DNA from 2 places in the Marinobacter sp. R17 genome. Region 1 is predicted to be linked to the other one. Evidence: predicted binding sites of a transcription regulator. Region 1 holds the regulator's gene; the other holds the start of a gene.
What was found. Region 1 encodes FliA, which starts transcription of late flagellar genes. Its sites were predicted from a motif close to CTAAAGTTTNNNNNNNNNNNGCCGNTAA; they were not measured.
Positions count from the first base shown of each region.

Region 2: a site for FliA is predicted at 2,423-2,450, ahead of EB809_RS17100 (methyl-accepting chemotaxis protein). Genes of this name have one in related genera too.

Region 1 is NZ_RHGZ01000002.1:110,047-126,388, reverse strand. It holds gene motD (flagellar motor protein MotD) at 144-926, opposite strand; gene EB809_RS02550 (flagellar motor protein) at 938-1,678, opposite strand; gene EB809_RS02545 (chemotaxis response regulator protein-glutamate methylesterase) at 1,678-2,802, opposite strand; gene EB809_RS02540 (chemotaxis protein CheA) at 2,819-5,011, opposite strand; gene EB809_RS02535 (protein phosphatase CheZ) at 5,025-5,810, opposite strand; gene cheY (chemotaxis response regulator CheY) at 5,828-6,214, opposite strand; gene EB809_RS02525 (RNA polymerase sigma factor FliA) at 6,508-7,251, opposite strand; gene EB809_RS02520 (MinD/ParA family protein) at 7,319-8,131, opposite strand; gene flhF (flagellar biosynthesis protein FlhF) at 8,241-9,512, opposite strand; gene flhA (flagellar biosynthesis protein FlhA) at 9,571-11,748, opposite strand; gene upp (uracil phosphoribosyltransferase) at 11,965-12,603, shown strand; gene EB809_RS02500 (uracil-xanthine permease family protein) at 12,606-13,874, shown strand; gene EB809_RS02495 (class I SAM-dependent methyltransferase) at 13,953-14,804, shown strand; gene flhB (flagellar biosynthesis protein FlhB) at 15,110-16,246, opposite strand; gene fliR (flagellar biosynthetic protein FliR) at 16,265-16,342, opposite strand, start outside.
Region 2 is NZ_RHGZ01000027.1:55,396-71,737, reverse strand. It holds gene EB809_RS17100 (methyl-accepting chemotaxis protein) at 162-2,294, opposite strand; gene EB809_RS17095 (YqaA family protein) at 2,510-2,932, shown strand; gene EB809_RS17090 (ABC1 kinase family protein) at 2,942-4,363, opposite strand; gene EB809_RS17085 (sensor domain-containing diguanylate cyclase) at 4,710-5,768, shown strand; gene lipB (lipoyl(octanoyl) transferase LipB) at 5,753-6,352, opposite strand; gene EB809_RS17075 (YbeD family protein) at 6,441-6,710, opposite strand; gene EB809_RS17070 (D-alanyl-D-alanine carboxypeptidase family protein) at 6,734-7,906, opposite strand; gene EB809_RS17065 (septal ring lytic transglycosylase RlpA family protein) at 8,083-8,955, opposite strand; gene mltB (lytic murein transglycosylase B) at 8,988-9,980, opposite strand; gene rodA (rod shape-determining protein RodA) at 10,109-11,251, opposite strand; gene mrdA (penicillin-binding protein 2) at 11,244-13,151, opposite strand; gene rlmH (23S rRNA (pseudouridine(1915)-N(3))-methyltransferase RlmH) at 13,161-13,631, opposite strand; gene rsfS (ribosome silencing factor) at 13,634-13,984, opposite strand; gene nadD (nicotinate-nucleotide adenylyltransferase) at 14,129-14,785, opposite strand; gene EB809_RS17030 (glutamate-5-semialdehyde dehydrogenase) at 14,808-16,064, opposite strand.

The DNA of each region.
Region 1 (16,342 bases):
GCCGCTTCCGCAAGCCGACGACGCGGCAACAGGCAAACCTTTGCCCGTCGCTGGTGACGACAAGGATAAATACAGAAACCATGCCAGTTTCAGGGGATTGGAAGCGAAAATGAAACGCGGATGAAACTGTGGCTGACTGCGATCTAGCGAACGGCACCGCGGATACTGGCGTCCCTGGAGATCAGCAGAACCACCCGCCGGTTGCGGCTGCGCCCTTCCCGGGTGTCGTTGCGGGCCACTGGCTGGTACTGGCCGTAACCAATCGCTGCCATGCGCCGCGGATCGATGTGATTGCTCGCCAGCAAGCGGACAACGGCTGCCGCCCGGGCGGCCGACAGCTCCCAGTTCGAGGGGTAGGCCGCGGTGTGGATGGGCTGGTTGTCGGTGAAGCCTTCGACGCGAACGGCATTGTCGTAGCCGGACAGGATACCGGCAATTTTCTCCACGACCGGGAAGGCATCGTAATGGGGTTCGGCATCGCCGGAGCCAAACAGCAGGCTGTTCTGGAGGCTCAGTTCGATCCAGTTCTCGTTGGTCTCAACGGAAATCAGCCCCTTGTTGATGAGGGTCTGGAAATGGTCTTCAAGCTGGTTGGCGATGGATTCCAGGGCCTTGCTGCGCCCTTCCTCGTCGTTGGCTTCATTGGCCGGGGCAGTGGCCACCGGAGGTGCGATCACCTGATCTTCTGCGGGCGGTTCCGGGCGGGAAATACGATCCCCGACGGTAATCGGCTCCACCGAGTGCTGCGGCGCATTGAACACCCCGGTCAGGGTTTCCGAAAGCACTTTGTACTTGCCTTCGTTCACCGACGAGACAGAATACATGACCACGAAAAAGCCGAACAGCAACGTGATGAAGTCCGCGTAGGATATCAGCCAGCGTTCCCGGTTGTGCTGGTCGTCTTCTCTGGCGCGCCGGCGTCGCATAGTCGTGCCTGCTACTGGATGAAGCCCTTGAGGCGAAGTTCGATGGAGCGCGGGTTCTCCCCTTCCGCAATCGCGATGAGGCCGTCAATCATCATGTCTTCGTAGCGCGTGCGCTGGCGGGCAATGGCGCGCAGCTTGCTGGCGACCGGAAAGAACAGGAGGTTGGCCAGCGCCACCCCATAGATGGTGGCCACAAACGCAGTGGCAATGCCCGCCCCCAGAGTGCTGGGGTCTTCCAGATTGGTCATGACCTGGATCAGCCCCATGACAGCGCCGATGATGCCGATGGTCGGCGCATAACCACCCATCGCCTCAAACACCTTGGCCGCTTCGATATCACTCTGCTCGCGGGCATCCAGCTCCACTTCCATGATGCTGCGGATGGATTCGGTCTCGGCGCCATCGACCAGCAACTGCAGCCCCTTACGGGCAAACCGCTCCGGCTCGCGCTCGGCCAGTCCCTCAAGGCCCAGCAATCCCTGTTTGCGGGCGCGTACGCTCCAGTTGATGACCTTGTCGATACCGTCTTCAAGGCCGATATAAGGCGGCACAAACACCCAGCGGACCTGTTTGAGCGCCCGCTTGATGACCGGCCAGGAGGTTTGCAGGATCGTCGCGGCGACCGTGCCGCCCACCACGATCAGGCCAGCGGGCGCATTGAACAGGGACCCAAGCGCACCGCCCTCCAGGACGTTGCCACCGAGGATGGCGGCAAAGGCGAGGATGATGCCCAGTAAGCTGAGCACGTCCATCAGCAGACGCCCTCGACCATCCGCTCGCCAATGTCATCCAGGGCCAGTACTTCGTCGCTCAGGCCGGCCTTGGCGACCGCCATGGGCATGCCGTAGATCACGGAGGATTTCTCATCCTGGGACCAGATCACGCTACCGGACTGCTTCATCATCCGGCAACCTTCCTTACCATCGGCGCCCATGCCGGTCAGGATGATACCCAGGGTCTTGCCGGGAAAGCTGCGAGCCAGCGAGCCGAACGTCACGTCGACGCAGGGTTTGTAGGTCAGGCGCTCGTCGCTTTCCAGGATGCGCACCCGGCCATGCGGGCCCTTGTTCTCGATCATCATCTGCTTGCCGCCGGGCGCAAGCAGGGCCAGGCCCGGGCGCAGCATGTCGCCGTCTTCAGCCTGGCGGACCTCAATCTGGCACAATTTGTTGAGGCGATCCGCAAACGCCGGCGTGAAACTGGCGGGCATGTGCTGGATCAGCACGATCGGTGCCGGAAAACGGGATGGCAAACGGGTAAGAACCCGCTGCAGGGCAATGGGGCCGCCCGTGGACGTGCCAATGCCCACCACGCTGTAACTGCGCGGCTGGGTCTTGCGCGATGACCGGGCGGCTTCCGCTTCCGGCTCGGCCCGGCGCTGTGCCGGTGTGGGCCTGGCAGGACCACGTGTCTGCGGGCGAGCCGGTTGCGCGGGTGGCGGCGTGGACGGCACGGCCGGAGCCGGTCGAGTGCCGGGGCGACTGCGCGCCACATCCAGGATACGTTCGCGCAGGATCTTCTGGAGCTGGCTATTGTCCCGGGCAATTTCCTCGAAATTCTTGGGCAGGAAATCCACGGCCCCGGCTTCCAGGGCATCCAGCGTCACCCGGGCGCCTTCGTAGGTCAGCGACGAAAACATCAACACCGGCACGGGCCGGCGCTTCATGATTTCCTTCACGGCGGTGATGCCATCCATGATGGGCATCTCATAATCCATCGTGATCACGTCCGGGCGCAGCTTGTCCGCCATCTCGATCGCTTCACGACCGTTAGTGGCGGCACCGACCACGCGGATATTACCCGACGCGTTCAGGATTTCGGTGAGTCGCTTGCGGAAGAAACCGGAATCATCAACGACCAGAACGGAAACGGTCATTCAGGCATCTCCCCTGTTATCCGTAGTGCTGCAGCAGACTGGGCACATCGATAATCAGCGCGATCCGCCCGTCGCCGGTAATGGTCGCACCGGCCATACCCGGCGTGCCGTGGAGCATCCGGCCCAATGGCTTGATCACCACTTCTTCCTGGCCGATCAGCTGATCCACCACGAAGCCAACCCGCTTGGTGCCCATGGCGACAATGACCACGTGACCGTTCTCGGGGTCCGGGTTGCCCACGGCGCCGTGGATCAGCCAGTTCTTGATGTTGTAGATCGGGAACACCTTGTCGCGTACAACGATGCACTCGCGACCGTCGACGATGTTCTTCTTGGTCAGGTCCAGATGGAAAATTTCCACCACGTTGACCAGCGGCAGTGCGAAAGACTGGTCGCCCAGCATGATCATCAGCGTCGGCATGATCGCCAGCGTCAGCGGAACCTTGATCAGGATGCGAGAGCCTTTACCCAGCTCCGACTCCACATGAATGGTACCGTTCAACTGACTGATCTTGGTCTTGACCACGTCCATGCCAACGCCCCGCCCGGACACGTCGGAAATCTGGTCCTTGGTGGAAAAGCCAGGGGCAAAGATGAGGTTGTAGCATTCGTTGTTGGTCAGACGATCCGCGGCGTCCTGTTCGAACAATCCTTTTTCGACCGCCTTCTGACGCAGCTTGTCCGGATCCATCCCGCCACCGTCGTCTTCGATGGACAGCAGGATATGGTCGCCTTCCTGCTCGGCCGACAGCGTCACCACCCCCGTCCGGGGCTTACCGGCTTTTTCGCGCACATCCGGCGCTTCGATGCCGTGGTCCACGGAATTGCGCACCAGGTGAACCAGCGGATCAGACAGGGCTTCGACCAGGTTCTTGTCCAGGTCGGTGTCCTCGCCGTGCATGACCAGGTTGATTTCTTTCTTGAGGCTGCGCGCCAGATCGCGTACCACACGCGGGAAACGGCCGAAGACTTTCTTGATCGGCTGCATGCGCGTCTGCATGACGGCGGACTGGAGATCGGTGGTCACCACGTCGAGGTTGGCCACCGCCTTGTGCATCTGTTCGTCTTCGCTGTCGTTACCCAGGCGCTGCAGGCGGTTACGCACCAACACCAGTTCGCCCACCATGTTCATGATGTCGTCGAGGCGTTTGGTGTCCACGCGCACGGTGGTTTCGGCAGCCGGCTGGGTGTCCCGCTGTGGAACGGCCGGGGTGGCGGGCGATTTATTCTCGTCCTTATTGGCGGGAGCCGCCGGTTTCTCAGCCTTCTTGGGCGCCGGTGCCGGTTCCGGTTTCTTCGCCGCCGGCTGGCTGACGCCCGGGACACCGGGGCCTTTGCCGGAGCCGTGCAGTTCGTCCAGCAGGTTCTCGAATTCGTCGTCAGTAATCAGCTCATCGCCACCGGCCGTCTTGGCGGCCGCATCCGATGAACCCCCACCCTTCGACTCCGATTCGACGGAGCCCTTGAATTGCCCCTTGCCGTGGAGGTCATCGAGCAGACTCTCGAACTCATCGTCGGTGATTTCATCGCCGCCGCTGTCGCCGGCATGTCCGGTAGCGGCGGGTTTGTCATCCTCTGCCGGCTTGCCGCTGTGCTGGCCCCTGCCGTGCAGCTCATCCAGCAGGTTCTCGAACTCGTCGTCGGTGATCTGATCGCCGCCGCTGCTGTCGCCGGATGAAGATTTCTCATCCTCAAGGGCATCCAGCAACTGCTCGAATTCTTCGTCGGTGATATCACCCTGGTCCGCATGGCCGCCGGCTTCAGCCGCCGGTTCAGGCTTGGGAGCTGCCTCCGGCTCGGGTGCGGCGGGGGCCTCACCTTCGGGCAACGCCAGGGCATCCAGCGCCTCGATCAATGCCGGATCGGCCGGTGTCGGTTCCTCCCGGTTGCGTACCTGGTCAAACATGGCATTGACGTTGTCCAGGGCTTCGAGGACCACGTCCATGAGATCGGAGTCGACCCGGCGCTTGTGGTTACGCAGGGTGTCAAAGACGTTTTCCGCCGAATGACAACAATTGACCAGCGCTTCAAGCTGCAGGAAGCCGGCACCACCCTTGACGGTGTGGAACCCACGGAAGATCGCGTTCAGCAGATCCCCGTTATCCGGATTCTGCTCCAGATCCACCAGCTGTTCGGACAGCTTTTCGAGTATTTCACCAGCCTCTACCAGGAAGTCCTGGAGAATTTCTTCGTCAGCATCAAGCGCCATGCAGTGTCCTCACTCAAAAACCAAGGCTGGACAGGAGGTCATCGACATCATCCTGGCCGGATACGACATCCTCACGCTCTTTGGCGTTCATTTGAGGGCCTTCGCCTTTTTCGATTGTTGTCGTTGTTTCGCCGATATCATGGACAGTGCCGGTGATTTCATCGACATGGCTGGCCATGACCACCAGGCTGAGCAGGTGTTCTTCCACTTCCTTGACCAGCGCCGTGACCTTCTGGATGACCTGACCGGTCAGGTCCTGGAAGTCCTGCGCCAGCAGGATCTCGGACAGGTTGCCGTAAAGGGCTTCCGCATCGCTGGCCGTTTGTTCGAAGAAGTTGTCGATCCGGTTGTACAGCTCGCGGAATTCGCCGGCGCCGATTTGCCGGCGGCGCAGCTTGTGCCAGTCGGCTCGCAGCGCGACGGCCTGCTCCCGCAGGCTGTTGGCCTTGGGCATCGCCTCTTCCACGATGTCCATGGTGCGGTTGGCGGCCTGACTGGTCATGTCCACCACGTACGCCAACCGGTCGGAAGCGTCCGTGATCTTGGACAGGGCTTCCTGCTGCTCCGGGTTCTGCGGATCGATATTGAAGTTGCGAATGGCCTCGTGGAGGCTGCGGGTCAACCGGCCAACCTCACGGTAAAGGCTCTGGTCCCGGACATCATTCAGTTCATTAATCAGGCGCATCGCCGCGGCGTAATCGCCGGCGTCCACCTGTTGCTTCAGTTCTTCCGCCTGGTGCTGCAGCTTCTCAACGACATCGGGATCGAGGGAGCCGGCCTTGTCTTTTTTTGTGCCCATGATTGGCGCTCTGATACTCAGGACTGGATGCGTTCGAAAATCTTCTCGATCTTTTCCTTCAGGACAGCCGCCGTAAACGGCTTCACGACGTAACCGTTAACGCCGGCCTGAGCCGCCGCCACGATCTGGTCACGCTTGGCTTCCGCCGTCACCATCAGGATCGGCAGGTTCTTGAGGTTCTCGTCCGCGCGAACGGCCTGCAGCAGTTCAAATCCGGACATGCCCGGCATGTTCCAGTCGGTGACCAGAAAATCGTATTTGCCACTCTTGAGCATGGGCAGCGCGGTGTTGCCGTCATCCGCCTCGTCAGTATTGGTGAAACCGAGGTCGCGAAGCAGATTCTTGATGATCCGTCGCATCGTGGAGAAGTCATCCACGATCAGAATTTTCATGTTTTTGTCCAAAGGGACCTCCAATCATTACAGCCCGGAATACCAATCCAGCGTCCAGTTCAGTGTCCGGCAATCCATACGATACCGGCGCCACTGAAAGCACCGCCTATTCTGTCGCGTCAACGCCCGCTGTAAAGCGTCCGTTACCAAAAACTACAGTTCCGGGATCGTAGCCTGGGCATCAACGCTGACCACAAGCTCCCGGAATTCGATGTCAACTTTTTGCTTGTCGCGCCTGATGTGGCGCGTCCGCCCATTCTGCCCTGCTCCACCGGTGTTTTGCGAACCGGCTTTGAACGGCGTGGCTAACGGGCTTCCTGCCAATCCGTCAGACGTGATTTCAGGCGCAATGCCGCCTGACTGTGAATCTGGCTGACCCGACTTTCACTGACACCGATGACGGCGCCGATTTCTTTCAGGTTCAGCTCTTCCTGGTAATACAGACTCAACACCAGCTTTTCCCGCTCCGGCAGCGCCGCGATCGCCTCGGCCAGACTGCGCTGGAATCCGGCTGCCGACAGCTCTTCGAACGGACGATCGGGCACGGCCTCTTCATTGTCTATCGGCAGCTCTCCCGATTCATTTAGCTCATCCAGACTAAAAAGACGGCCGCTGTTGGAATCGGCCAGGCAGGCATGGTACTCCGGCAGGGTCATGTCCAGCTCGTCGGCGACTTCGTGATCCTGAGCCTCGCGCCCGGTCCGGTCTTCGACGGCCTTGATCGCCTGGGCGATGCGACGGGAATTGCGGTGGACGGAACGCGGCACCCAGTCGCCCTTGCGAATCTCATCCACAATGGCACCGCGAATGCGGATACCCGCATAGGTTTCAAAGGAAGCGCCTTTGCCGGCGTCGTACTTCTGAGCGGCCTCGAGAAGGCCGATCATGCCGGCTTGCATCAGGTCTTCAAGCTGGACAGAGGCGGGCAATCGCGCCAACACATGCAACGCGATCTTTTTCACCAGCGGCGCATGATCCTCGACCAGTTGATGGGCCGATTTGCGCGAGCTCGTCTGTTGGTAGATTCCCAGGCCTTTTGCCAACGTCATCAATCCGGATTACCCGTGTGTTTCAATCGACCGTCATACCACGCCACCTGTCGGTCAGGGTACTCCATCAGGCGTCCACCAGGCGCTCAACGAAAAATTCGAGATGCCCCCGTGGAGAAGACGGGAGCGGCCAGTTGTCCACCTGCTGGGCCAGCGCCTTGATCGCCAGCGAGGCCTTGGCGCGTGGGTAAGCGTCAAGCACCGCACGCTGCCGTTGTACCGCTTTTTTGACGGCTTCGTCGTAAGGGACGATGCCCACATATTGTAGCGCAACATCCAGAAATCGCTCGGTAACCCGGGTCAGTTTCCCAAACAGATGCTTGCCTTCCTGCTCGTTGCGAACCTGGTTGGCAAGGATGCGAAACCGGTTCACCCCGTAGTCCCGGTTCATGAGCTTGATCAGCGCGTAGGCATCGGTAATGGAAGTGGGCTCGTCGCAGACCACCAGCAGCAATTCCTGAGACGCCCGCAGGAAGCTGACCACCGATTCGGAAATGCCGGCAGCGGTGTCAACGATCAACACGTCGATCTGATCGCCCAGTTCGCTGAAGGCGTTGATCAGGCCAGCGTGCTCCATGGGCGTCAGCTGGGTCATCCGCTGGGTGCCGGACGAGGCGGGAACGATCTTGATGCCGCCCGGGCCGTCGACCAGGACATCGCGCAGGTCGCACTCGCCGTTCAGCACATCATTGAGATTGTGGTTCGCAGTGATACCCAGCAGGACGTCGATGTTGGCCAGCCCCAGATCGGCATCCAGAACCACCACCCGACGCCCCATCTGTGCCAGTGCAATAGCCAGGTTGACCGAAACGTTGCTCTTGCCAACGCCGCCCTTGCCACCTGAGACGGCGATCACCTGGACCGGGTTAACTCTACTCATGCCGGATACAGTCTCTCACGACAACTCTTGATAAGGATGGCCGGTTGATAACCGGCTCGATAGTGGAGCCCATGAACGCCCTGCGGCTGTTCCGGCGGACTCCCGGGCCTCAGGCGCCGGCTGCAACCACAGCGGTTTCCCGAACCTGTTTCAGACGCTCCACACCCAGTCTGACCAGTGGAGCCGCCTGTGCCGGATGAATGTCCTCGGGGATGCGCTGCCCATCGGTGTAATACGCCACCCGAAGACCCGTTTCCATGGCAAAGCCTAGCACCTCGCCGAGTGTCAGGGCTTCATCCAGTTTGGTCATGATACACCCGGCCGGATTCGCCATCTTATAGCAATGCCACGTGGATTTCATAATGCGAGGCTGGCTGGTGGCTGCCAGCACCAGGTAAGGCTTGACCGGATGCCGGCTTGCAGCCAGCTCCTCAAGCTGTTCCTGGTGGCCGCGATCGGAATGGGTCAGGCCCGCCGTGTCGATCAGAACCAGGCGTTTATCGGACAGGTCATCGAGGATCTGGTCCAGGGAATGGCTCTCATCCACCACCCGCACCGGCACGTTCAGGATGCGACCGAATACAAACAGATGCTCATGTGCCGCGATCCGATAACGGTCGGTGGTGACCAGCGCCAGGGAATCGGCGCCGTGCTCCAGGACATAACGCGCCGCCATCTTGCCGATGGTGGTGGTCTTGCCAGAGCCAGTGGGGCCCACCAACGCGACCAGACCACCCTGCTCGACCAGTTCCTGCTGCTGGGTGCGCAGGCCGGCCGCCAGCGTGCGCAACGCCCGCTTCCAGCCCTCTTCCAGTCGAACACCAGCCGCGTTACGAGACAGCGTGGAGGCCAGCGTGTGGGACAGTCCGTACTCTTCCAGTCGCTCCATCAGGCGCTGCTGACTCGCGTCCACCGGGTCGTTTGCCGGTCCATTTGCAGCGGCCGGAGAACGACGCTCGTTGACCATATCCCGCAGCGAATGGATTTCCGCCCGCATGGCTTCGAGGGCCGCATGGGTGGCGTCCTGAGCGGGTTCGGCAGCCGCCGGTTCCGGCGTGGTGAAATCAAGAATGTCCTGCTCACGGGGTTGGCGCTTTTCACGAATTTCCCGGATACGGTCCCGCGAGCGGCCGAGTTCTTCCTCCAGGCGGCGATGTTGTTCCGCCTGCATTTCGGCCAGCCGGGCGCCATTGGTGGCTTCGACCGCGGCGGTGCCCAGACGCTGGCGCGCCAGATTTTCGTCATAGTCGAGAGCCGTCACAATTTCGACGCCCCCGTCCACGCGCCGGTTCGACAGGATGACGGCATCCTCTCCCATCTCCAGGCGAACCATCTTCAGGGCTTCCGCCATGGTTGGAGCAAAAAACCGTTTAACCTTCATGATGACCTACCTCCGGTGGCGCCGCGGCCCGCGACGCCTTGCTGTTGCTGGGCGAGCCTCACTGCTGGCCCACCGACGCGACAATCGTAATCTGCTTGTTGTCCGGCACTTCCTGGTAAGACAGGACGTGCAGGCGTTCGACCCCGTAACTCACAAAGCGCGCCATGACATGCCGCAGTGGCGCCGAAACCAGCAGGATGGCGGGCTTGCCCATCATTTCCTGACGTTGGGCCGCGTCCTGCAGGGAGCGCTGGAGCCGTTCCACCATGTTGGGCTCCAGCACCAGACCGATATCGTCCTGACCGCCGGATTGTTGACTCTGTTGCATGGACTTCAGCAACATCTGTTCCAACTCTGGATCCAGGGTGATGACCGGGATCTCGGATTCGTTGCCACAGATGCTCTGGACAATCATCCGACGCAGGGACTGGCGGGCGGCTGTTGTCAGGATCCGGGCGTCCTGGGTCTTCGGCTGTACATTGACGACCGCTTCCGCAATCGACCGCATATCCCGGATCGGCACCTCTTCTTTCAGAAGGCTCTGCAGGACTTTCAGCAGCAGACTGATGGAAATCGTGTTGGGTACCAGCTCTTCCGCCAGCTTGGGCGACATCTTCTCCAACTGCTCCAGCCACTTCTGGACTTCCTCGTGACCGATCAGCTCGTGGGCGTGCTTCTGCAGGATCTGGTTAAGATGGGTCGCCACCACGGTGCTGGCATCCACCACGGTGTAGCCCAGGGTCTGGGCCTGATCTTTCTTGTCCGGTTCGATCCAGCTGGCATCCAGGCCGAACGCCGGATCCTTGCCCTCGATACCTTCAATTTTGCCGAACACCTGCCCCGGGTCGATCGCCAGTTCCCGGTCCGGGTGGATCTCGGCTTCGGCAATGGTCACGCCCATCAGGGTGATGCGATAAACGTTGGGCATCAGGTCCAGGTTGTCGCGGATATGGACCGACGGCATCAGGAAGCCCAGATCCTGAGACAGCTTCTTGCGCACGCCCTTGATCCGGGTCAGCAGCTGGCCGCCCTGGGATTTGTCCACCATGGGGATCAGGCGGTAACCCACTTCCAGGCCGACGATATCGACCGTGGACACATCGTCCCAGCCCAGTTCCCGGGATTCGGTTTGCGGACCGGGCAAGGCCTGCTTCTGCGCGCCATCGCCGCCGCCCTGCGGACCGCCGGAAGGCGCCGAGCGCGGCATACCGCCCCCACGCGCCGGAAAGACGGTCTCGTCCTCTTCCACCTGCTGCTGGCGTTTCCAGATGTAGTAGGCGCCCGCGCCGGCAATGAGACCGAGCCCTATAAAGGCCACGTGCGGCATCCCCGGGATAATGCCCAGGATGATCAGGATGGCGCTGGCAATAAACAGAATCCGCGGTGCGGTGAACATCTGGGACAGGATCTGCTGGCCCATGTCCTGACTGGAGGTGACCCGCGTCACCATAATGGCGGCGGAGGTGGAGAGCAGCAGCGACGGAATCTGGGCAACCAGACCGTCACCGATGGTCAGCAGCGCGTAACTGCGCATGGCATCGCCGAACGACAGCGAGTGCTGCATCATGCCGATGGCCACGCCGCCGGCGATGTTGATGAACAGGATCAACAGGCCGGCGATCGCGTCGCCCTTCACGAATTTGCTGGCACCGTCCATGGAGCCATAGAAATCCGCCTCCTGGGCGATTTCGGCGCGACGGGCCTTGGCTTCGTCCTGATCGATCAGGCCGGCGTTCAGGTCGGCATCGATCGCCATCTGCTTGCCGGGCATGGCGTCCAGGGTGAAGCGGGCGCTGACTTCCGACACCCGACCGGCACCCTTGGTGACGACCATGAAGTTGATGATGACGAGTATGGCGAAGACCACCAGGCCGACGGCGTAGTTGCCGCCGATCAACACGGCACCAAACGACTCGATCACCTTACCGGCGGCGTCGCCCCCTTCGTGACCGTTGAGCAGGACAATCCGGGTCGACGCCACGTTCAGCGCCAGACGCAGCAAGGTGGCCACCAGCAGCACCGTCGGAAACGCGGCAAACTCCATTGGCCGCAATGCGTACACACACACCAGCAGGATGACGATGGACAGGGTGATGTTGAACGTGAACAGCACGTCCAGCAGGAACACCGGCATGGGCAGGATCATCATGCCCAGCAGTGCCATCAGCAGGACCGGGATGCCCAGGTTGCCGTTTGTCAGCGATTTGACGTTATTGAGGACCAGCGCTCTGTCCACGACCCGATGTTCTCCAGTAAACAGGGTATCTCACGTGCCGAGATGTCGTTTTTTTGACGGCACGACTGTATCTGGAGGGTATTCCGCAATAAGCGTACCAACCGACGCTCAACCCGCCCGACAAGGGGATTGCGGCCTACCCGGACTGACTGAATCGGGGAAGTAAGGTATCCTTGGTGAGATTTTATGTCCCTATTTTAGAAAAGAAGGTGAGCCATGCCCGTCCTCGAGGTAAAGCACCCCCTGATCCGCCACAAACTCGGCCTGATGCGCCGGGCGGACATCAGCACCAAGAACTTCCGTGAGTTGGCGCAAGAGATCACGGCCCTGCTGACTTACGAAGCCACCAAGGACTTCCAGCTGGAAAAACAGACCATCCAGGGCTGGGCCGGGCCGGTGGAAGTGGATCGCGTGAGCGGCAAGAAAGTGACGATTGTCCCCATCCTGCGTGCCGGCATGGGCATGCTGGAAGGCGTCCTGACCCTGATCCCCGGCGCCCGCGTCAGCGTCGTCGGCCAGGTCCGTAACGAAGAAACCCTGGAAGCCAGCACCTACCTGGAAAAGCTGGTCGGCGAACTGGACCAGCGTATGGCGATGATCGTCGATCCCATGCTGGCCACCGGCGGCTCGCTGATCTCCACCATTGACCTGCTCAAGAAGGCCGGCAGCACGGAAATTCGTGCCCTGGTCCTGGTGGCGGCGCCGGAAGGCATCGACAAGGTCCAGAAGGCCCATCCGGATGTCTCCATCTACACCGCGTCCATCGACGAGCGGCTGAACGAGAAAGGTTACATCCTGCCCGGGCTCGGTGATGCCGGCGACAAGATCTTCGGCACCAAACAGAAGGAAAACTAAACATGCAGACGAGTCCGAACGAGCCGGTATGGCGCCAGGCCCTCGCCGGCGCGCAGATGTTGCTGGTCGCCTTCGGCGCCCTGGTCCTGATGCCGCTGATCACCGGTATGGACCCCAACGTTGCCCTGTTCACCGCCGGTATCGGCACCCTGATCTTCCAGATCATCACCGGCGGCCAGATCCCCATTTTCCTGGCCTCCTCCTTTGCCTTCATTGCGCCGATCATCGCCTCCAAGGCCAAATTCGGCATGGAAGAAACCCTGGGCGGCCTGGTGGCCGCGGGTGTCCTCTACATGATCCTCAGTGGCGCCGTGAAACTGCGGGGCACCGGCTTCCTGAACCGCCTGCTCCCCCCGGTCGTCATCGGTCCGGTCATCATGGTCATCGGGCTGGGTCTGGCTTCCACGGCGGTCAACATGGCGATGGGCAAGGCCGGCGACGGCAGTGCGCAGCTCATCCCCTACAACACCGCGATCTGGATCTCGATGATTTCCCTGCTGACCACGATTCTCTTCGCGGTCTTGGGCAAGGGCATGTTCCGGCTGATCCCCATCATGTTCGGCGTGATCGTGGGCTACATCGCCTCTGCCATCATGGGCATCGTCGACCTGTCACCGGTCAGTGAGGCGGCTTGGCTGCGCATCCCGGATTTCGTCGCACCGGAATTCGGTTGGGGCGCCATTCTGTTCATGGTTCCTGTCGCCATTGCGCCGGCGGTTGAGCACATCGGCGATGTACTGGCGATCGGCACGGTCACGGGCAAGAACTACATCCAGAAGCCGGGTCTGCACCGCACCCTGCTGGGTGACGGCGTGGCCACCAGCGCTGCGGCGATGCTGGGCGGTCCGCCCAACACCACCTATTCCGAAGTCACCGGCGCGGTCATGCTGACCCGCAACTTCAACCCGCGGGTGATGATCTGGGCGGCCATCGTGGCAATCCTGCTGGCCTTCATCGGCAAGTTTGGCGCCGCGCTGCAGACCATTCCGGTACCGGTCATGGGCGGCATCCTGTGCCTGCTGTTCGGCTCCATTGCCGTCGTCGGTCTGAACACGCTGATCCGTCACCACGTCGACCTGTCCGAAGCCCGCAATCTGGTGATTGCCGGTGTCACGCTGGTCTTCGGTATTGGCGGCATGGCCCTGGGTCACGTGGAGGGCATCGCTCTGTGCGCGGTGGTGGCCATCGGGTTGAACCTGATCTTGCCCGGCAGCCAGGCTGCGTGGGGCGATTCGACCATTCCCAACGGCGATTCCCCGGCGGCAGAATAGGTCGGGCCTTGAGCAGGCGCTCCTCTTAGCGGAGCGCCTGTTGTCAGGGCTCGTCCCTGACAACAACAAGGATCGCCCATGCCCCGCCCGATCGACAGCACCGGCATCAGCTTTACCGCCCTCTACACCGGCGCCGTCTGGCAGCACAATGGCCTGTCGGAAGACGGCCTCACTCCACCCGCCGGCCACGCCCTGTACAACCTGATGACGCCTTTTGAGGGGCTCAGTCGCCTGGTTACCGGCGGCAATATCCGCACTTTTCTTCTGCAACGCCACCTGATCATCGACCAGCTGATTCACGAAGCCATCGAACAGCGCGGCATCAGCCAGATACTGGAAATCGCGTGCGGCCTGTCGCCCCGCGGCATCCGCCTGCGCCAGCGCTTCCCTCACCTGCAGATGCTGGAAACCGACCTGCCGGCCATGGCTACCCGCAAGGCAGCGTATCTCGCCACCCACGGTTATCTGGGGGACCATCATCAGGTTCGGCCCATCGATATTTTTGCCGATGGCGGCCCGCTGGCGCTGGAACGGGTGATTGAGGATCAGTTCGACGCCGCTCGCCCGCTGCTGGTGGTAACCGAAGGCCTGACCAGCTACTTCTCGCTCGACGACATCAGCCAGTTCTGGCGCCGGCTCGCGCGCTGTCTGGCGGCAAGACCGGGCTCGGCCTACCTGACGGAAACCTATCTCAAGCCCGAAGGGAAAATTCTGGGCCGTGGCCTGGATGTGCTGCGCGGCGCGCTGGGCCAGATGACCCGGGCCCAGGTCAGTTTTCATTTCCGCGATGGCGAATCCGGTGCCCGGCACCTGGCCGGCCTGGGGTTCGATGACGTTCGGGCGATTGATCCTGAGGAATACTACGGGCGATTGCCGATTCCGGAAAGCCGCGGGACGCCGCTGGTTCGAATTCTGGACGCGCGGAGTTAGCGGCTGGACACGGGCGCCTGGCGGCACCTCGATGGGTAGGTTGGGCTGACGAAGGAAGCCCAACAATGTCACGCCTAAACATGGAATGTTGGGCTTCCTTCGTCAGCCCAACCTACGCCACCATGATTACGCGGGGCACTCAAGAGGCTTGAGAGAGACTTAATCGAAACCAATGGATGCCATCGCTGGAGAAAAGGACACGGATGTCCTTGGCCGCAATAGCGGGCCAGGGATGGCCCTCTAGGGCGGCGGAAGCGATGGCATCCATTGGTTTCAGCCCCCAAGATCTGCTGAAGTCCCCCAACTCAGCTATCCCGCCGCAAATCACCGGGAATCGGGAAGTCCGGCATACCCGGCCGCTGCCCTTGCCCACGACGATAACGCCGCAACTGGTACAGGTAGGCCAATACCTGGGCAATCGCCACATAAAGGCCCTGGGGAATCTCGCCGCCCACGTCGGTGTTGTGATAGACCGCCCGGGTCAGCGGCGGCGTGCGCAAGACGTCCACCTTGTGCTCCCGGGCGATTTCCATGATCTTGAAGGCCACCTGATCGGCGCCCTTGGCCACGACGACCGGCGCCGCCATTTTCTTCTGGTCGTACTTGAGCGCTACCGCATAATGGGTCGGGTTGGTAATGACCACGTCGGCCGTCGGCACATCCTGCATCATCCGGCGCTGGGCCATCTCCCGCTGGAGCTGACGGACCTTGCTCTTGACCTCCGGCTTGCCCTCGGTGTCCTTGAACTCGTCCTTGACCTCCTGCTTGGTCATGCGCAGCTTTTTCTGGTGGTCGTAGATCTGGAACGGCACATCGATGGCCGCAATGATGATGGTGGCGCAGGACAGCAGGAAAAAGCTCCAGCCCAACGTCCACAACACGTGCTCCATGGCCGGAATCGGTGCTTCCTCGGCGATTGCCAATAAGTCGTCGGTGCGCTGGTCGAGGATCACCAACGCGATAACCATCACCAGCGCCACTTTCGCCACCGCCTTGACCAACTCGATCAGCGCCCGTAGCGAGAACATCCGCTTGAGCCCCTTGAGGGGATCCATACGACTGAGCTTGGGGGCAATGGCCTTGCCACTGAACAGAATACCGCCGATGCCTATCGGCCCGAAGATGGACGCCACCAGCAGCAACAGCAGAATGGGCGACAACGCGACGGCGGCATCCTGGGCGGCGGCTCCCAGCATGGTGGTCATATAGTTCGTGTCAAACGCCACCATACGCTCGAAGGAAAAGCTGTAGCGCATGATGCGCTCGAGGGATGCCCCCAATGTGGAACCGAACATCAGCAGGCCACTGGCGCCCGCCAGCAGGACGGCCATGGTTGCCAGTTCACGGGAACGGGCCGTCTGCCCCTCTTCACGGGCCTTTTCAAGCCTTCGGGGGGTGGCCTCTTCGGTTTTTTCCTGACTGTTGTCGTCTTCTTCAGCCATCGCCGTCAACCCGTCGGATCAGGGGATTCGCTCTATGGAGCGCATGAAATCAAAGGTTTGCCGGGTGTAGTCGTCAAAGTGTGGCAGAAAATTGGC
Region 2 (16,342 bases), on a different contig from region 1:
GACCTCCTCGGATTCAATGGGGCTCAGCTTGCCAGACGGCCGCGTCTTTTCCCATTTGGTGCTTTGAATGATCGTCATAGGCTCTGCGTATGCGGCCAGGTGGGCGGTATCAGGGCCGACAACGCACTGTCGGCTTCTGGCACCGCCCTACCCGGTCCGGTTCAGGTCCGCAGGCGGTTAAGCTGTTCTTCCAGCGATATCACCTGCTCACCCAACTCTTCGCCGTTACCGCGAACCCGCTGAGACAGTTCGCGCAGGTCGCTGGCGGCATCGCCGATGTTGGTCAGGTTGCGGTTGATCTCCTCGCTGACCGAACTTTGCTCTTCGGCCGCCGTGGCCACCTGGGTGACGTGCTCGACGATGGTGGCGATACGCTGCACCACCTCGGCCAGTGACTGATCCGCCTCGCGGGTCCGTTCAACCGCGTTGGTGGCCCGGTCGACGCCGCCGCGGATGACCGTCACCGTCTGCTGGACCTCGCCCTGCAGCCCTTCAATCATCTCGCTGATCTCGTCGGTGGACTCCCGGGTCCGCGACGCCAGTGTGCGCACCTCATCGGCGACTACCGCAAAGCCCCGCCCCTGTTCGCCGGCCCGTGCCGCTTCAATCGCCGCGTTCAGAGCCAGCAGGTTAGTCTGCTCGGCAATGCCGCGGATGACTTCCAGGATGCGGTTGATGTCGTCACTGCGGTTGGCGACCTGACCGATGGCCCCGCTGGCCTCTTCCATATCGGCGGCCAGTTCCTGCACGCCTTTGACGGCGGTGGTCAGGGTCGACTGGGTGCTCACGACCCCGTCGCTGGCTTCCCGGGCATTGCCCGCAGCGTCGCTGGCAAACGTGGCGACTTCACTGGCAGCGGCCGACATCTCGTTCATGGCGGTCACGACGCTGTCAATCTCGCTGTGCTGACGCGAGGTGTTTTCCTCGGTTTCCTGGGCAATGCGGCGAACGCTGTCCGACTGCTCGCTGACGCGGCCATTGATCGACTTGAGGTCGTTGATCATGTCCCGCAGTTTCGCCAGGAACGCGTTGAAGCCGTCCGCCAGTGCAATCAGCTCGGCGTGGGTATCAATCTCCAGCTCCTGGGTCAGGTCGCCTTCGGCGCTGGCCAGATTGGCCATGCGGTCACGGATGCGATCCAGCGGCCGGGTCACGCTGCGAACCAGCACCACCAGCAGCAACAGGGAAACGATCGACACGATGATGCCCGCCGTCAACTGGCGCCCTGCCGTGGCGTCGACTTCCTCGCCCAGGACATCCTCAACCTTGCTCAAGTCGGCCAGCGCGACATCCCGCGGCAGTTCGATGATCATCGACCAGGTCGTGTCGGAAGCCTTGATGTGGATCGGATACGCCACCGCGATGTCTTCGCCGTTATCAAAGACGTCGTTGTCACCGTCCTTGTCCAGCTTGCGATAAGCCGCCGCCCGATCCGGCAGGGCTTCCTTGAGCGGCCGCCCAAGGAACTTGTCGTAATGGCTGGTGCCGGCAATCAGGCCCATCTCGCTGACCAGGGTCACGCGGCCGGCGCCGTCGTACAGGTTCTGACTGACCTGCTTGAGCGTCTTCTGGATGGTGGACAGATTGATGTCGGCACCGACGACCCCGCCGAACTTGCCATCCTTGAATATCGGCATCACCAGGCTGGTCATCAGCTCGGAATAACCGTCACTGATCTCGTAGTTGTAGGGCTCCATGGTGCAGGGCTTGAGGGTTTCCTTGGAGCACAGGTACCACTCGGCTTCGCGGATGCCGAATTCGTTCTTGGTGGTATCGTACTTGGTCGACGGATCCGCTGTGCGACTGAAGTGGATCTTGCCGTCCTGGTCCCGGTAGTAGTAGATCTCCAGCGTGCCTTCATCACTGCTGTGATCTTCCACACCCCCGGTGAAGTAGCGGTCCTGGCCGTCGTAGGCATCAGGCTCGAACTGCGCGTAGATGGAGCTGAGTTCCGGCTGGCCCTTGAGGATCGCGCCGGCGGTTTCCATCAGGTCGCGGCGGCTCATGCGCGCGGAATCGGAGCCTTCGACGTTGCGGTGAATCACCTCGCGGAACGTTTCCGGGATCTTGTAGGCCCGGTTGAAGATACTGGCCACCAGCTCACCGTACTGGCCGGCCGTGGCACGCAGGCGCTCGACGACAATGTTCTGCACCAGTTCGCCGGTGTCATCGGAAATGCGCGACTCCATGCTGGAGAGCGATACCTGGGCGGTTATGATCATGCTCAGGCCCATAATGAGCAGCAGCACAATGACCAGCGCGTAGAGTTTGACTTTCAGAGACAGCTTTTTCATGACACTCCCGGGTCACAGAGTGAGGCAGCACCACCCGGTCCGGTAGGGGCACCGCAGATCTTCGTATACGTCGTACGCCATCACGCCCAGCTCCCTTGTCTCAGACTTTGTGCGACTGACAAGATAAGCTATCGGCCTGACGGACGATTTCTTGATAACGATAGTGATCGACCGGTAAACCCACCACTACACTGTGTAATCAGACGGGAGTCGATTTGGCATACCTGTCCCTGTTTTTTACGGCCTTTGCCGCAGCCACCCTGTTGCCGGCCTACTCCGAGGTTCTGCTCGGCGGGTTGGTAACGCAGGGCTACTCGCTGTGGGGCTTGTGGCTGTTCGCCACACTGGGCAACACCCTGGGGTCGGTGTTGAACGGCTGGATCGGACGGCAGGTGGAGCGTTTTCGCCACAAACGCTGGTTTCCGGTCAGTGAAAAACAGTTGCAACAGGCCCAGAACCGGTTTAACCGGTTCGGCCAGTGGTCGCTGCTGATGGCGTGGCTGCCCATCGGCGGTGACGCGCTGACGCTGATCGGCGGCATCATGCGCGTCCCCTGGCTCAATTTCATCGTGCTGGTTGCCATCGGCAAGGGCCTTCGCTACGCCCTGGTGCTGTGGCTGGTGCTGGAAGCGACCTGACTTCCGGGGTCAGTCGCCGGCGTCCCGGGCGGCCGCCTCTTCGCTGTCGTACAGATAGTCCTGCAACAGATCCTCGCCGTTAAACTCCGACCGCAGCACCGCAATGAAGGTGTAGACACCGATCAGCTTGCGGTTGAGGAAGACGAATTCCTTGGGCGGAATCCGGAAATAGCGGCTGATGGCGGAACGCGCCGCCTGACGGGCCACCCGCGACGGCAGGTCGCTCTGCTTCCAGCGGTACTGGCCCTGCTCGTTGACCGCGAATTCGGGCCACTCGCCGTTGGCCGGGGCCAGCGGTTCCAGCACCGACATGCAGACTTCGCCGAATCGCCGCAGCACGTCCTCGGGCCAGCTCTCGCTCATGAAATGAAGCTTGGTCCCGCCTTCGATGACCCGCTCCAGATCCTGCTCATAGGACGCCCGGATCATGTCCCGAACCGGCTCGAGGAAGCTGTCCGGGTATTGTTGCACGGCGCCAAAGTCCAGCAGTACGATCTGGTCGCTTTCGGTGCCGGCTTCCTCGGCAATGCGGATGCGGTAGTTGCCGAAGTTGGGGTCGGTCTGGATCTCGCCCCATTCAAACAGCTCACGGAAGAACAGTTCCAGCGCGGCACGGCCCAGCGCACTCCGACGCTCGAGCGACAGCGAAGCCACCTTGTCCGAGCTGACCGGCCAGCCGGGCTCGAAAGTGGACGCCATCACATGGCGGGTGGAATACTCCGGCAGGACCCGGGGCACCACGAAACGGTCGTCGCCCTCCAGCATCTTGCGGAAATGCTCGGTGGTCCGGGCTTCCAGCGCGTAGTCCACTTCCCGGTGCATCATGGTGCGGACTTCTTCGAGCCATTCGTTGAATTCGGGGCCCATGGACACAAAGCGCCCGACTTTCAGAATCTGCGCGACCGCATTGAGGTCGCTGTCCACCGCCGTGTCGACGCCCGGATACTGGACCTTGAGCACAATCTCAAGACCGTCACTGCGGCGTACGGCGCGATGAACCTGCCCCAGCGAGGCCGATCCAATCGGTTCGGGATCCACGTCCAGCTGGGCCAGGCGCTCACTGCCCAGCTCCTTGGCCAGCACCTTCTCGACAGAAGGCCAGGCCAGTGAGGTGGTCTGATCTTCCAGGGTGTGCAGCGCCTCGGTCACTTCGGCCGGCAGGAAATGCTCGCCGTAGAGCGCCATGACCTGACCGATCTTCACCACGCTGCCCTTGAGTTTGCCGAGTTCATCCACCAGGAACCGGGCCTGGCTTGAGAGCATCTGGCGGTGGCGTTCTTCACGCTTTTCGCGGCTGCTGAACAGGTTGGTGGCCATGTGCGTGGCCATGCGGGTACCGGCGAACAGACCGGCCCGGGTCAGACTGAGCCGGCGCTCGAAGCTGCCGGTCTTGATGCGGGAAACGGATTTGCGCGTTTTTTTGGAAGTCATCAAGGGATCCAGAAGCTGATGAATGCTGCAGCCCGACGGCCGAATGGTCGGCTTCCGGGCGCTCTTCGAAAGTGGGTCCTACCGATTATACGTGAGCCCGACCCGTCTCTGGTCACCGACCTGCCGCGCCAGCCCGGTTTCCGGAGCCAATGGATTCCCTGCAGCTTTGCCGTGTAGTGATCACTGATTAACCAGCACAGGCGACTATGCGACGCCGCAAACGTCATGTTTACGTTTTAAAACAGAGCGCTACTGCATTTGGCGCTATGCTCGTATCGATTAAACAATAAATATAACGCTAACAATGATGCCCGATTCATCCAAGTCTTATTGGCCGTCAGCCCCTGTGCCCGACCACACTCGGGGCGAAATACCGCTTCCCCGGCTGATCAACTGGCTCAGCGTGGGGGCCCTGCCGGTCCTGGTTTTCTTTGCCTACCGGGCTGCTGGCCGAGGCGACACCCTGGTGATGGCCACGCTGGCCACGGTGGGCGTGATGCTGATGCTTAATGCCCTGGTGTACCTGACGCTGCGGCATCAGACCCTGCACCGGCGGACGTTCATCGTCATCATTGCCGCCCTGTTCATTTATGTAGCGACCGCCGCCTTGGAAGACGGCTCCGCGATCATCTGGCTGTTCGCCTATCCGCCGATCATTTTCTACATCAGCACGCCCCGGGTCGGCGTCCTGACCTGCGCTTTTGGCCTGACGGCTCTGGTCGGCCTGTTTTCGCCGCTGGGAGACCTTCTTTTCAACACGCCATACAGTGACAGCTTCCGGCTGATGATGATCAACGTGCTCGCGTTCGAAATGGTCTCCTGCTACGTCCTCGACCTGAGCCGGCGGCGCAGCAAGGCCAGTCTCCTCACCCTGGCCGGCGAGTACGAGTACGCGGCCAAGCACGACACCATGACCGGCCTGACCAACCGTCGCGAAGGCCTGATCCGCCTGGAAGGCGAGTACCAGCGCTACCTTCGCAACCGCCAGTCGTTTTCGGTGATCCTGCTGGATATCGACCTGTTCAAGGGAGTTAACGACCACTACGGCCACCAGACGGGCGACGAGCTGATCATCAAGGTGGCGGACAAACTGAAGGAAGGGTGCCGCCGGATCGACATTGTGTCGCGCTGGGGCGGTGAGGAATTTCTGGCGATCCTGCCGGAGACCGGAGTGGAGGAAGCCATCCGGATTGCCGAGCGGATCCGCCAGTCAATTGCAGCGGCTCCTGCCACCTATGACGGCCGGATTGTTCGGACGACGATCAGCGCGGGCGTAGCCAGCATTCACGGCGCCGAATCCCCCAGCCGACTGTTGCAGCGGGCGGACGAAGCCCTCTACACCGCCAAGGCGACGGGGCGCAATCGGGTCTGTAGCGGGGAAGTCCCCAATCAGGATACGGCCTGAACGACGGGCAACCCGGTCTCGAACCGGACCCGGCCCAGATCCAGTCGTTCTACCAGGCGAGCCACCAACGCGTCCTGGACGCCATCAAACGTCGCCTGGGGGGCGTGATCGACCACCTGGGTCATGGCCATGCCCGTCAGGCCACAGGGATTGATGCGACGGAACGGCTCCAGGTCCATATCGACATTCAGCGCCAGGCCGTGGAAAGAGCAGCCGCGCCGAATGCGCAGGCCCAGTGAGGCGATCTTGGTGCCCTGGGTGTAGACACCCGGCGCATCGGCGCGCGGGGCCGCATCGACGCCCAGGTCCGCCAGGATCGCAACGATGCTGTCTTCGATACCACTGACCAACTCACGCACACCGAAATGGGCCCGGTGCAGGTCGATCATCAGGTACACTACCAGCTGGCCGGGACCGTGATAGGTCACCTGGCCGCCCCGGTCCACCTGGACCACCGGAATGTCTCCCGGCGCCAACACATGCTCGGCCTTGCCGGCTTGCCCCTGGGTGAAGACCTTGGGATGTTGCAGGCACCAGAGCTCGTCCGCGGTCTCGGGCGTGCGCGCGGCGGTGAAGCTCTTCATCGCCTCCCAGGTCTCCAGGTATGGCTGAAGACCCAGGTGGCGAACGATGACGGAACGGTCAGATGTTTCGGACACGACAGGCTACCGGTTAGAGGACCATGTGAACGCGACCGCTGGCTTTGAGCTCCTCGAACAGGGCCTTGAGCTGCGGTTCGCCGGTCGCCACGATCTTGATCTGCACGGAGCTGAAACGCCCCTGGCGGCTGTCGTTGATCGTGATGTCGGTTTCATCGATGCCCGGCGCATGGCGCTCCACCACTTCCACGACAAATTCGCGAAAGTCCGGCGCGGCCGTGCCGATCACCTTGATGACGTAATCACACGGGAATTCAATTTTGGGCGGCTGCGGTTCACTCATGCTGCTTTCCTCACTGTCGCCAATCAGCTGAACAACTGCACGAAGAACAGTTTGATCGCATCCCAGATGCGTTTAAAGAACCCGCCTTCGTCCACCGCTTCCAGTGCCACCACCGGGCGCTTGACCACTTCCTGGCCGTTCAGCGTCACCCGCACCTGACCCAGTTCCTGGCCAGCCTTCACCGGCGCCTTGATCACGCTGTCGATGTCCATGACCGACTCCAGCGAATCCTTGGTGCCGCGAGGAATGGTGACGATCGCATCGTTGGCCAGTCCCACCTGCACCGATTCCTTCTGTCCGCCCCAGACGGTGGCATCCTTCAGCGGCTGGCCGGCCTTGAACAGGGAGTGGGTTTCGTAATAGCGGAAACCGTAGCTCAGGAGTTTCTGCACTTCCTGGGCCCGGGCTCTCTCGCTATTGGTGCCCATCACGACACCGATCAGTCGCATATCGTCGCGCTTGGCCGACGCCACGAGACAGTAGCCGGCGGCGTCCGTGTGACCGGTCTTCAGGCCGTCGACGGACGGGTCACGCCACAGCAGCGAATTGCGGTTGGGTTGACGGATATCGTTGTAGGTGAAGTATTTCTGGGAATAGATCGGGTAGTTGTCCGGGTAATCGTTGATGATTGCCCGGGCCAGCAGCGCCAGGTCGTGCGCCGTTGAATAGTGTTCTTCGTGGGGCAGGCCGGTGGCGTTCATGAAGTGGGTGTTCTTCATGCCCAGGATCTGCGCCTGCTGGTTCATGATGTCGGCAAACGCGCCCTCACTGCCGGCCACGTACTCGGCCAGCGCCACACTGGCGTCGTTACCGGACTGGATGATCATACCGTGCAGCAGATTCTCGACGGTCACGTTGGACCCTTCCTTGACGAACATCCGCGAACCGCCGGTGCGCCAGGCATGCACGCTGATGGGCACCTCGTCGGACATGGCAATCCGGTCCTCGGACAGTTCACGCTCGACGATATAGGCCGTCATCATCTTGGTCAGACTGGCCGGCGGCAGGCGTTCGTCGCTGTTGCCCTGCACGATGATGTGGCCGCTGGCCGCGTCCATCAGCACGTAGGAGCTGGCCGCAATCTGCGGCGGCGACGGGATCAGGGACGGCTGGGACTGGGCAGCCGCCACCGAGACCCAGGTGAACAGGACGATCAGCGCGCGGAAAAATGTTTGAAATACCGTATTCTTAGCCATGGAACCATTCAGCAGTTACATCAGTTGACGATACCCGACGGGTATCACGGGATTCGGAAGAACCATCCGCCTTTACAGCAACAACCGGCCTCGAACCGGTGAATCAGGCGTCTGCTTCCGGGTCATACGCAGCGCTGACGATGACAATGCCACCGCCAGCCACCGGCACGGGCCCACTATAGAGGATCGGTCACCACAATCGGGCGCCCCAATCCCCCCTGTTCGATCAGTTTACTTTCCTGTTCGGCCTGTCCGCGCTGCGCGAACGGGCCAACCTGCACCCGGTGATAGCTGCCGGCGGCATACACCCGAACCGGCGCCTGGGTCACGTTTCGCAGGCGCTGCGAGAGCTGTTCGGCCGATTCCACCTGCGTAAACGAGGCCACCTGGACGAAGATTCCCTCTTTCGCGCTGGAGGTCGCCGGTGCAGATTCCCGCGACGGCGCGGCCTCTCCGGCCACCGACATACTACCATCACGCGACACCGTAATCGCGGCCACCTCTACATGAGCGGTGCCGCGCTTCTGGTAGCCCAGTTTCTTGGCCGCGGCGTAGGACAGATCGATGATCCGGGAGCTGTGGAACGGCCCCCGGTCGTTCACCCGCACGATCACACTGCGGCCATTGTCCAGGTTGGTCACCCGGGCATAGCTGGGCAGCGGCAGGCTCTTGTGGGCCGCCGTCATCTTGTACATGTCAAACGTCTCGCCGTTGGACGTCTTGTGACCGTGAAACTTCTCGCCGTACCAGCTCGCCGTGCCCCGCTCGACATAGTCGCTGGCATCCGCCAGCACCGTATAGCGTTTGCCCCAGACCGTGTAAGGCGATTTATTGCCGTAGCGGCTGGGCGGCTCGTAGCGAGGCGTGGCACTCTTCAGATCGCTGACGTCGTAATCCTCGGACGGCGCCCGATCCTGGCTGATACTGTACCGCGATGACGATGTACCGGCTGACGACGAGGTCTCAGGACTCGACGCACACCCGGCCAGCAGCCCGGCAGCCACGGTCATCACCAGAGCCAGCCCTGGCTTTACACTAATCGGATTCATGCGCCGTTCCGCCATCGTCCAGCAAGACACGCCTAACCTCTCGCCTTATCCGGGTTCCGCGCCAACGCCTGCGACAGCGCCAGAACGGCCATCGCATACAATTGACTGTGATTGTAACGGGTGATGACGTAAAAGTTGGGATACGTCAGCCAATTTTCTTGACCTTCCTCAGCCTGCAACCGCATCAGGCGTGCCCGGGTTTCCGCCGACACGCCGGCTTTTGGCACGATACCCGCGGCCTGATAGTCCGCCACCGTCAGTTTCGGGGCCAGCCCGTCAGTGAACAACGCCTGCGGATAATCCGCCCCTGCCACCGGTTCCGCCACCGGAGCGCCAGCCTGCCACCCGTGGCGGGCAAAATAGTTGGCCACGCTGCCGATGGCGTCGACCGGGTTATTGACGATGTCGGCGCGTCCATCGTGATCGAAATCGATGGCAAAATCCCGGTAGCTGCTGGGAATGAACTGGCCAAACCCCATGGCTCCGGCATACGAACCCTTTAGGACTGTCGGATCCAGCTCTTGTTCCCGGGCCATCAGAAAAAATTCGCCCAGTTGCTTGCGGAAGAACGCCGAGCGAGGCGGATAATCGAACGCCAGCGTCGTCAGTGCATCCAGCACCCGGTAATTACCGGCGTATTCACCGTATTGGGTTTCCACACCGATAATGGCCGCCACGATGTAGCGTGACACGCCCAATTCCTGTTCCGCACGCGCAAACGTGTCTGCGTGGGTCTGCAGGAACGCCTGCCCCTTCTCGATACGCGTCGGCTTTATGAAGATGTGCCGATATTCATACCATGCCAGGGTGTGTTCCGCCGGGTGACTGATCGCTTCAAGAATGGATGACTGGCGCTGGGCGCTGGCGAGCCAGATTTCCAGCGTACTCCGATCAAATCCGTGCTGACGGACCATCTCGTCGACAAACGCCTGCCCGGCAGGCGTTTCCACATAACCGGCATGAGTCAGGGACGCCACCAACATCGCCCACAGCCCCAGTACGACACTCATGATATGTGAAGGCATGATCGTCCCCGACGTTCTTTTTATGTTGGCCGCCCCGGCGCTTACTCCGCCGGGGCGGCCAAAGACTAGCATGATGCCCAGAGCCGCCACCACTGCGCGCCCCCGTTATGAATAAAAGGTAACGTCACCTAAGCCGAGATCATTCGCCGGTGCGTGTGGATCGACATCATCACCCCGAACGCCGCCATCAACGTGACCATCGAGGTTCCACCGTAACTCACCATGGGCAACGGCACTCCCACGATCGGCAATATGCCGCTGACCATACCGATGTTGACAAAGACGTAAATAAAGAAGGTCATCGTCAGCGCCCCGGCCACCAGGCGCCCAAAAGAGTCCTGAGCATTGACCGCAATATAGAGGCAACGCGCGATAATCAGGAAGTACAGTGTGATCAGTAGTGTGACGCCAATAAAACCAAACTCCTCGGCCAGTACCGCAACGATGAAGTCCGTATGGCTCTCCGGCAGAAAATCCAGATGCGACTGAGTGCCGTGCAGCCATCCCTTGCCCATCAGCCCGCCAGAACCGATCGCCGTCTTCGACTGGATGATGTTCCAGCCGGCGCCGAGCGGGTCGCTCTCTGGATCCAGCAATGTCAGCACCCGCTGCTTTTGGTAATCGCGCATGATAAAGAACCACAGCACGGGCGCCGACACGCCTGCCATGGCAAAGAACGCCGCTAACAGCTTCCAGCTCAAGCCCGCAAAAAATATGACGAACAACCCGGCCATCCCGACGAGCAGGGCCGTGCCCAAATCGGGTTGCTCGACAATCAGACCCATCGGCAGAAACACAATGACCAGCGCAATGGCGACCCGCGAAATGCGTGGCGGCAGGTAGTGTCGGGATAGATACCAGGCGGTCATGATCGGCACCGCCAGCTTCATGAACTCCGAAGGCTGGAATCGCGGCAGCCCCGGCAGCGCCAGCCAGCGCTGCGCCCCTTTGGCCCCGATCCCGACCAGCAGCACGGCGATCAGCGCGATCACTCCCAGCCCGTAAAGCCAGGGCGCCCAGCGCCGGTATACGGAAGGGTCCAACTGGGCGAATACGAACATCACGACCAGCGCCACACCGATCCGGGCGATCTGGGCTTCAACGATGGCAATGCTGCTGTCGCCGCCGCTATACAGCACAAACAGACCGCCGACCAGCAGGATCAACAGAAGCACGAGCAGTATTGGATCCAGATGAATCTTGGCCAGAAAGCCCTGCGGGGCGTGGAGGCTCGGACCGGACATATGCCGGACGATATCGCGATCAGCCATCGTTGGAGCCCCCTGCCTTGGCTTTGTCGGCAACGACCGGTTTCTCTGGCTCTCCAGCATTCATATCCAGTAACCAGGCATCAATCAATTTGCGGGCCAGAGGCGCCGCCGTACTGCTGCCGCCGCCGCCATTCTCGACGATCACTGCGACCGCTATCTTGGGATCCTTCAGCGGTGCAAATGAAATGAACAAGGCATGGTCGCGCAGTCGCTCTCGAATTTCGTCGGCATCATAGTGCTCGTTTTCCGCGAGACTGAAGACCTGCGCGGTACCGGTTTTGCCAGCAAACGAGTAGGGGGCGCCGCGACCGGATCCACGAGCTGTCCCATGCGGCCCCTGAACCACAGAATGCATGGCATTCCTGACGTATTCCCAATCTTCCTGTCGCTGAAGGACGATGTCAGGATGGCCATCCTCAGGCAAAACCTGCTCGGTGCTCTCGGCACCAGAAGCTTTCATCAGCATTCGCGGCGCATGCCAGTTGCCACGGTTTGCCAAAACTGCCGTCGCCGTTGCCAGTTGCAAGGGTGTGGCCAACAAAAACCCCTGGCCAATACTCATATTGACCGAGTCTCCGGGATACCAGGGTTGGTGCTTGACGCCCCGTTTCCATTCCCGGGTTGGCAGCAGGCCTGGCTGGGCACCGCTGACATCCAATGCAGTGACCTTGCCGAAACCGAACTGGTCGAGGTACTTGCTCATTGTATCCACGCCCATGCGCTCGCCCAGGTCGTAGAAGTAGGTGTCGCAGGACTGAGCGATCGCCTCATCAAGATTGACCCAGCCGTGACCGCCCCACTTCCAGTCCCGGTACCGGCGGCCCTTGCCGTCGATCTGGTAGTAGCCGGGATCCCAGATCGTGCGATCGCGCGTGGTGTTGTCGCTGTCCAGTCCCGCCACGGCCATCATCGGCTTGATGGTGGAGCCCGGCGGGTACTGGCCGCGCAGGGCGCGGTTGAAGAGCGGCTTGTCCGGCGATTCACTGAGCGCCTTGTAGGCGTCGACACTGATGCCGGTCACAAAGAGGTTGGCGTCAAAGCCCGGGACGCTGGCCAGCGCCAGGATGCCGCCGGTCTTGGGTTCAATGGCGACAATGGCCCCGCGCCGACCATTGAGAAGATCGTAGGCTTTCTGCTGTAGGCGAATATCCAACTGCAGATGCAAATCGTCACCGGGAACCGGATTTTCCTGCTCCAGTACGCGCAGCGTCCGGCCGCGGGCATTGGTCTCGACGTGTTGGTAGCCCACCTTGCCGTGCAAAGCGTTCTCGTAGAACCGCTCCACACCGGACTTACCGACGTAATTCGTACCCGCATACTCGATGGGATCAAGGCGGCGTAACTCGTCCTGATTGATACGCCCGACATAACCCAGGGCGTGGGAGGTAATTTCACTATAGGGGTAGTAGCGGACCAGCTCGGCCTCGACTTCCACGCCCGGCAGCTCGTAGCGGTGCACGGCCATGCGGGCAATCTGTTTCTCGCTCAGGTCTGAACTGAGGGAGATCGGCGAATAGGGCCGGCGGTATTCGTCCAAGCGTCGTCGAAAGCGCTCCAGCTCCTCATCGCTGATGTTCAGTATCTGGCGAAGCTGGGCCAGCGTCTGGTCCATGTCCGGCACCCGTTCGGGGACCACGGTCACACTGAACACCGGCCGATTTTCCGCCAACAGAACGTCGTTACGGTCGTAGATCAGGCCCCGCGGCGGCGCAATGGGCTGCACCTGGACCCGGTTTTTTTCCGACAGCGTGGTGAAGTTCTCGTGATTGAGAATCTGCAGGTAGTACAACCGCGTCACCAGAATGCCGATCAGGCCGAGCATGATCACCAGGGCAACCAGCACACGACGCTGGAACAGGCGACGTTCGGCTGCGGTATCCTTGAATTCCCCCCAGGGCATTAAACCGTCCTATGCGCGGTGATATGGATGATTGCGGGTAATGGACCAGGCGCGATACAGCTGCTCGGCCACCAGGATGCGAACCAGCGGATGGGGCAGCGTCAGTGGCGACAGGGACCAGAGCTGGTCCGCCCGGGCCCGGCATTCCGGCGACAGGCCATCAGGCCCGCCAACCAGGAAGCTGACGTCCCGGCCGTCCATTTGCCAGGCTTCCAACTGACTCGCCAGCTTTTCCGTGGACCAGGCCTTGCCACCCACCTCCAGCGCAATGACCCGATCACTGCGGCCGATGGCCGCCAGCTGGGCCTCGCCTTCCTTTTGCATCAACCGGGGGATATCGGGATTCTTGCCGCGCTGGGCGAGTGGCGTTTCCGCCAGCTCCAGGGGCAGGTCGGGCGGGAAGCGCCGCGCGTACTCCTGGTAGCCGTCCTCAACCCAGCCGGGCATCTTCTGGCCAACACAGACCAGTTTCAACCGCATGATTATTCGCTACCAGCCGCACCCAGGTTGGGCGCATCGCGCCAGAGGCGTTCCAGATCGTAGAATTCGCGGGTGGCCGGCATCATGACATGCACGACGACATCGCCCATGTCCACCAGCAGCCAGTCGCTGTTCTCACCACCTTCCACATTGGCCGAACGAACACCCTGGGACTTGACCTCGGTAATCACCGACTCGGCCAGCGAGCGGACATGCCGGCTGGACGTCCCCGATGCGATGACCATGTAATCCGTGACGCTGGTTCTGTCCCGGACATCAATCACACTGATGTCCTGCGCCTTAACCTCCTCAAGTGCGTTTACGACCGTATCTCTCAGTTGCTCAGCCTGCATAATTACCCTGTTCGACGGTGTCTCCACCTGGCGTGCCGGAGCCGGTCCGGCCCCAACGGTTGATGCGCTGCCCCGGGCAGCGACAATGAAGCGGGCATTGTACCACCAAAATCCCGGGACAGGTCACGATTCGACCAGTTCCGGTCAAGCCCGGAATGACGGCCCGGACTCATCACGATAAAGGCCGGATTCCGCGATGATGTCGCACACCGGATCCGGCGCCAGATAGCGGATCGAGCGCCCGTCCCGCACCGCCTGGCGCACGCCAGTGGCGGAAATGTCCAGCAGCGGCAGCGACACGGACCAGACCCGGCCCGACGGCGCCTGCTTCAGTGAGGTCACATCGGTATCGGCGTTGTCCGCCAGCAGTTGCCCGGCCGCGCTTTCGGCCGGGATGGTATAGCCCGGCCGCTCCACCACGATGATGTGGGCCAGTTCCAGCAGGCGCTGCCAGCGGTCCCAGCGATCGATCGATGCGAAGCTGTCGGTACCAACGACCATCGCCAGAGGCTCTTGCGGCCCTCGCTCCTGGCGCAATTCTTCGAGAGTATCGACGGTGTAGGACGGCGTGTTACGGGTCAGTTCCCGCTCATCCACCGCCAGCCCCGCCTCACCGGCAATGGCGCTGTAGAGCATCCGCAGACGCAACTCGGGTGACGCACCCGGCTCATCCCGATGCGGCGGCAGATGGCACGGCACCAGCGTCACGGTGTCGATACCGAGGACCTCCCTCAGTTCGACGGCCGTGCGCAGGTGAGCGTGATGGATGGGGTCAAAGGTTCCGCCAAGAATGACTTTCATAGACTGCTCAGGCCCCACCCGTTCAGGAACGGATGTGACCGTCGCCGAACACCACGTATTTCTGCGAGGTCAGCCCTTCCAGACCGACCGGGCCGCGGGCGTGCAGCTTGTCGGTGGAGATTCCGATCTCTGCGCCCAGGCCGTACTCGAAGCCGTCGGCAAACCGCGTGGAGGCGTTCACCATCACCGAGCTGGAATCCACTTCGGTCAGGAAGCGGCGGGCACGGCTGTAGTTTTCGGTCACGATGGCGTCGGTGTGCTGGGAGCTGTAGCGATTGATGTGGGCAATCGCCGCGTCCAGTCCGTCCACCACGCGAATCGCCAGCACCGGCGCCAGGTATTCGGCGTGCCAGTCGTCTTCTGTGGCGCTGATGACGTGGGCCAGGACGTCCCGGGTCCGCTCGCAGCCGCGCAGTTCCACGCCCTTCTCCTCAAAGGCGCTGGCCAGCAGCGGCAGGATGTCGGCCGCGATCTCCGCATCCACCAGCAGGGTTTCCATGGTGTTGCAGGTGCCATAGCGCTGGGTCTTGGCGTTGACGGCGATGGCCAGGGCCTTCTCCGGATCGGCATGACTGTCGATATAGACGTGGCAGACGCCGTCCAGGTGCTTGATCACGGGCACCCTGGCATCCCGGCTGATGCGTTCGATCAGCCCCTTGCCGCCCCGGGGGACGATCACGTCCACGTATTCAGGCATGGTAATCAACTTACCCACAGCCTCGCGATCCCGGGTCTTGATGACCTGGACAGCCTCTTCCGGCAGCCCGACCTGGCGCAGCCCCTCGGCGATGCAGGCGGCAATCGCCTGGTTGGAATGCAGCGATTCGGACCCGCCGCGCAGAACCGTCGCGTTGCCGGACTTCAGGCACAGGCTGGCCGCTTCCACGGTCACATTGGGGCGGGATTCATAGATGATGCCGATCACACCCAGCGGCACCCGCATCTTGCCCACCTGGATGCCGGACGGCCGGTAGCTCATGCCGGTGATCTCCCCGATCGGATCCGGCAAGGACGCCACCTGACGCAGACCCTCGATCATGGTATCGATGCGTGCCGGCGTCAGCTCCAGGCGATCGAGCATGGCTGGCTCCAGTCCATTCTCACGGCCGGCGTCCAGGTCCTGACGGTTTGCGTCCGTCAGGGCGTCACGGGAGGCATCGAGTGCGTCCGCCATAGCCAGCAGCGCGTCATTACGTTCCGCTGTGCTGGAGCGCGCCACGGCGGTTGCCGCTTCACGCGCCTTCTGGCCAACGTCTGCCATGTAAGCCGAAATATCCATCAAGGGTCCTACCATCTGCTGAATTGCTTTCAGGCGTCTCAGATTCTGGCGTGAATCGGAGGCACGTTTGCTAATTTATAAGGTATCGACACGACGATCTGCATTCGTGGGAGCCAATCGACGGCTCTCCGGATGTCAGGATACACGCATAGACGTTATTATACGCGGGCGATCGATTCGGTTTAAGTCACCGGTGGCCTTCCAGTCCCATGATGACAGGCCGGATCCAAGGAATTACGGTACATTTCCGCCTGTCTGCCGCAGTCAGGAATGCTCCC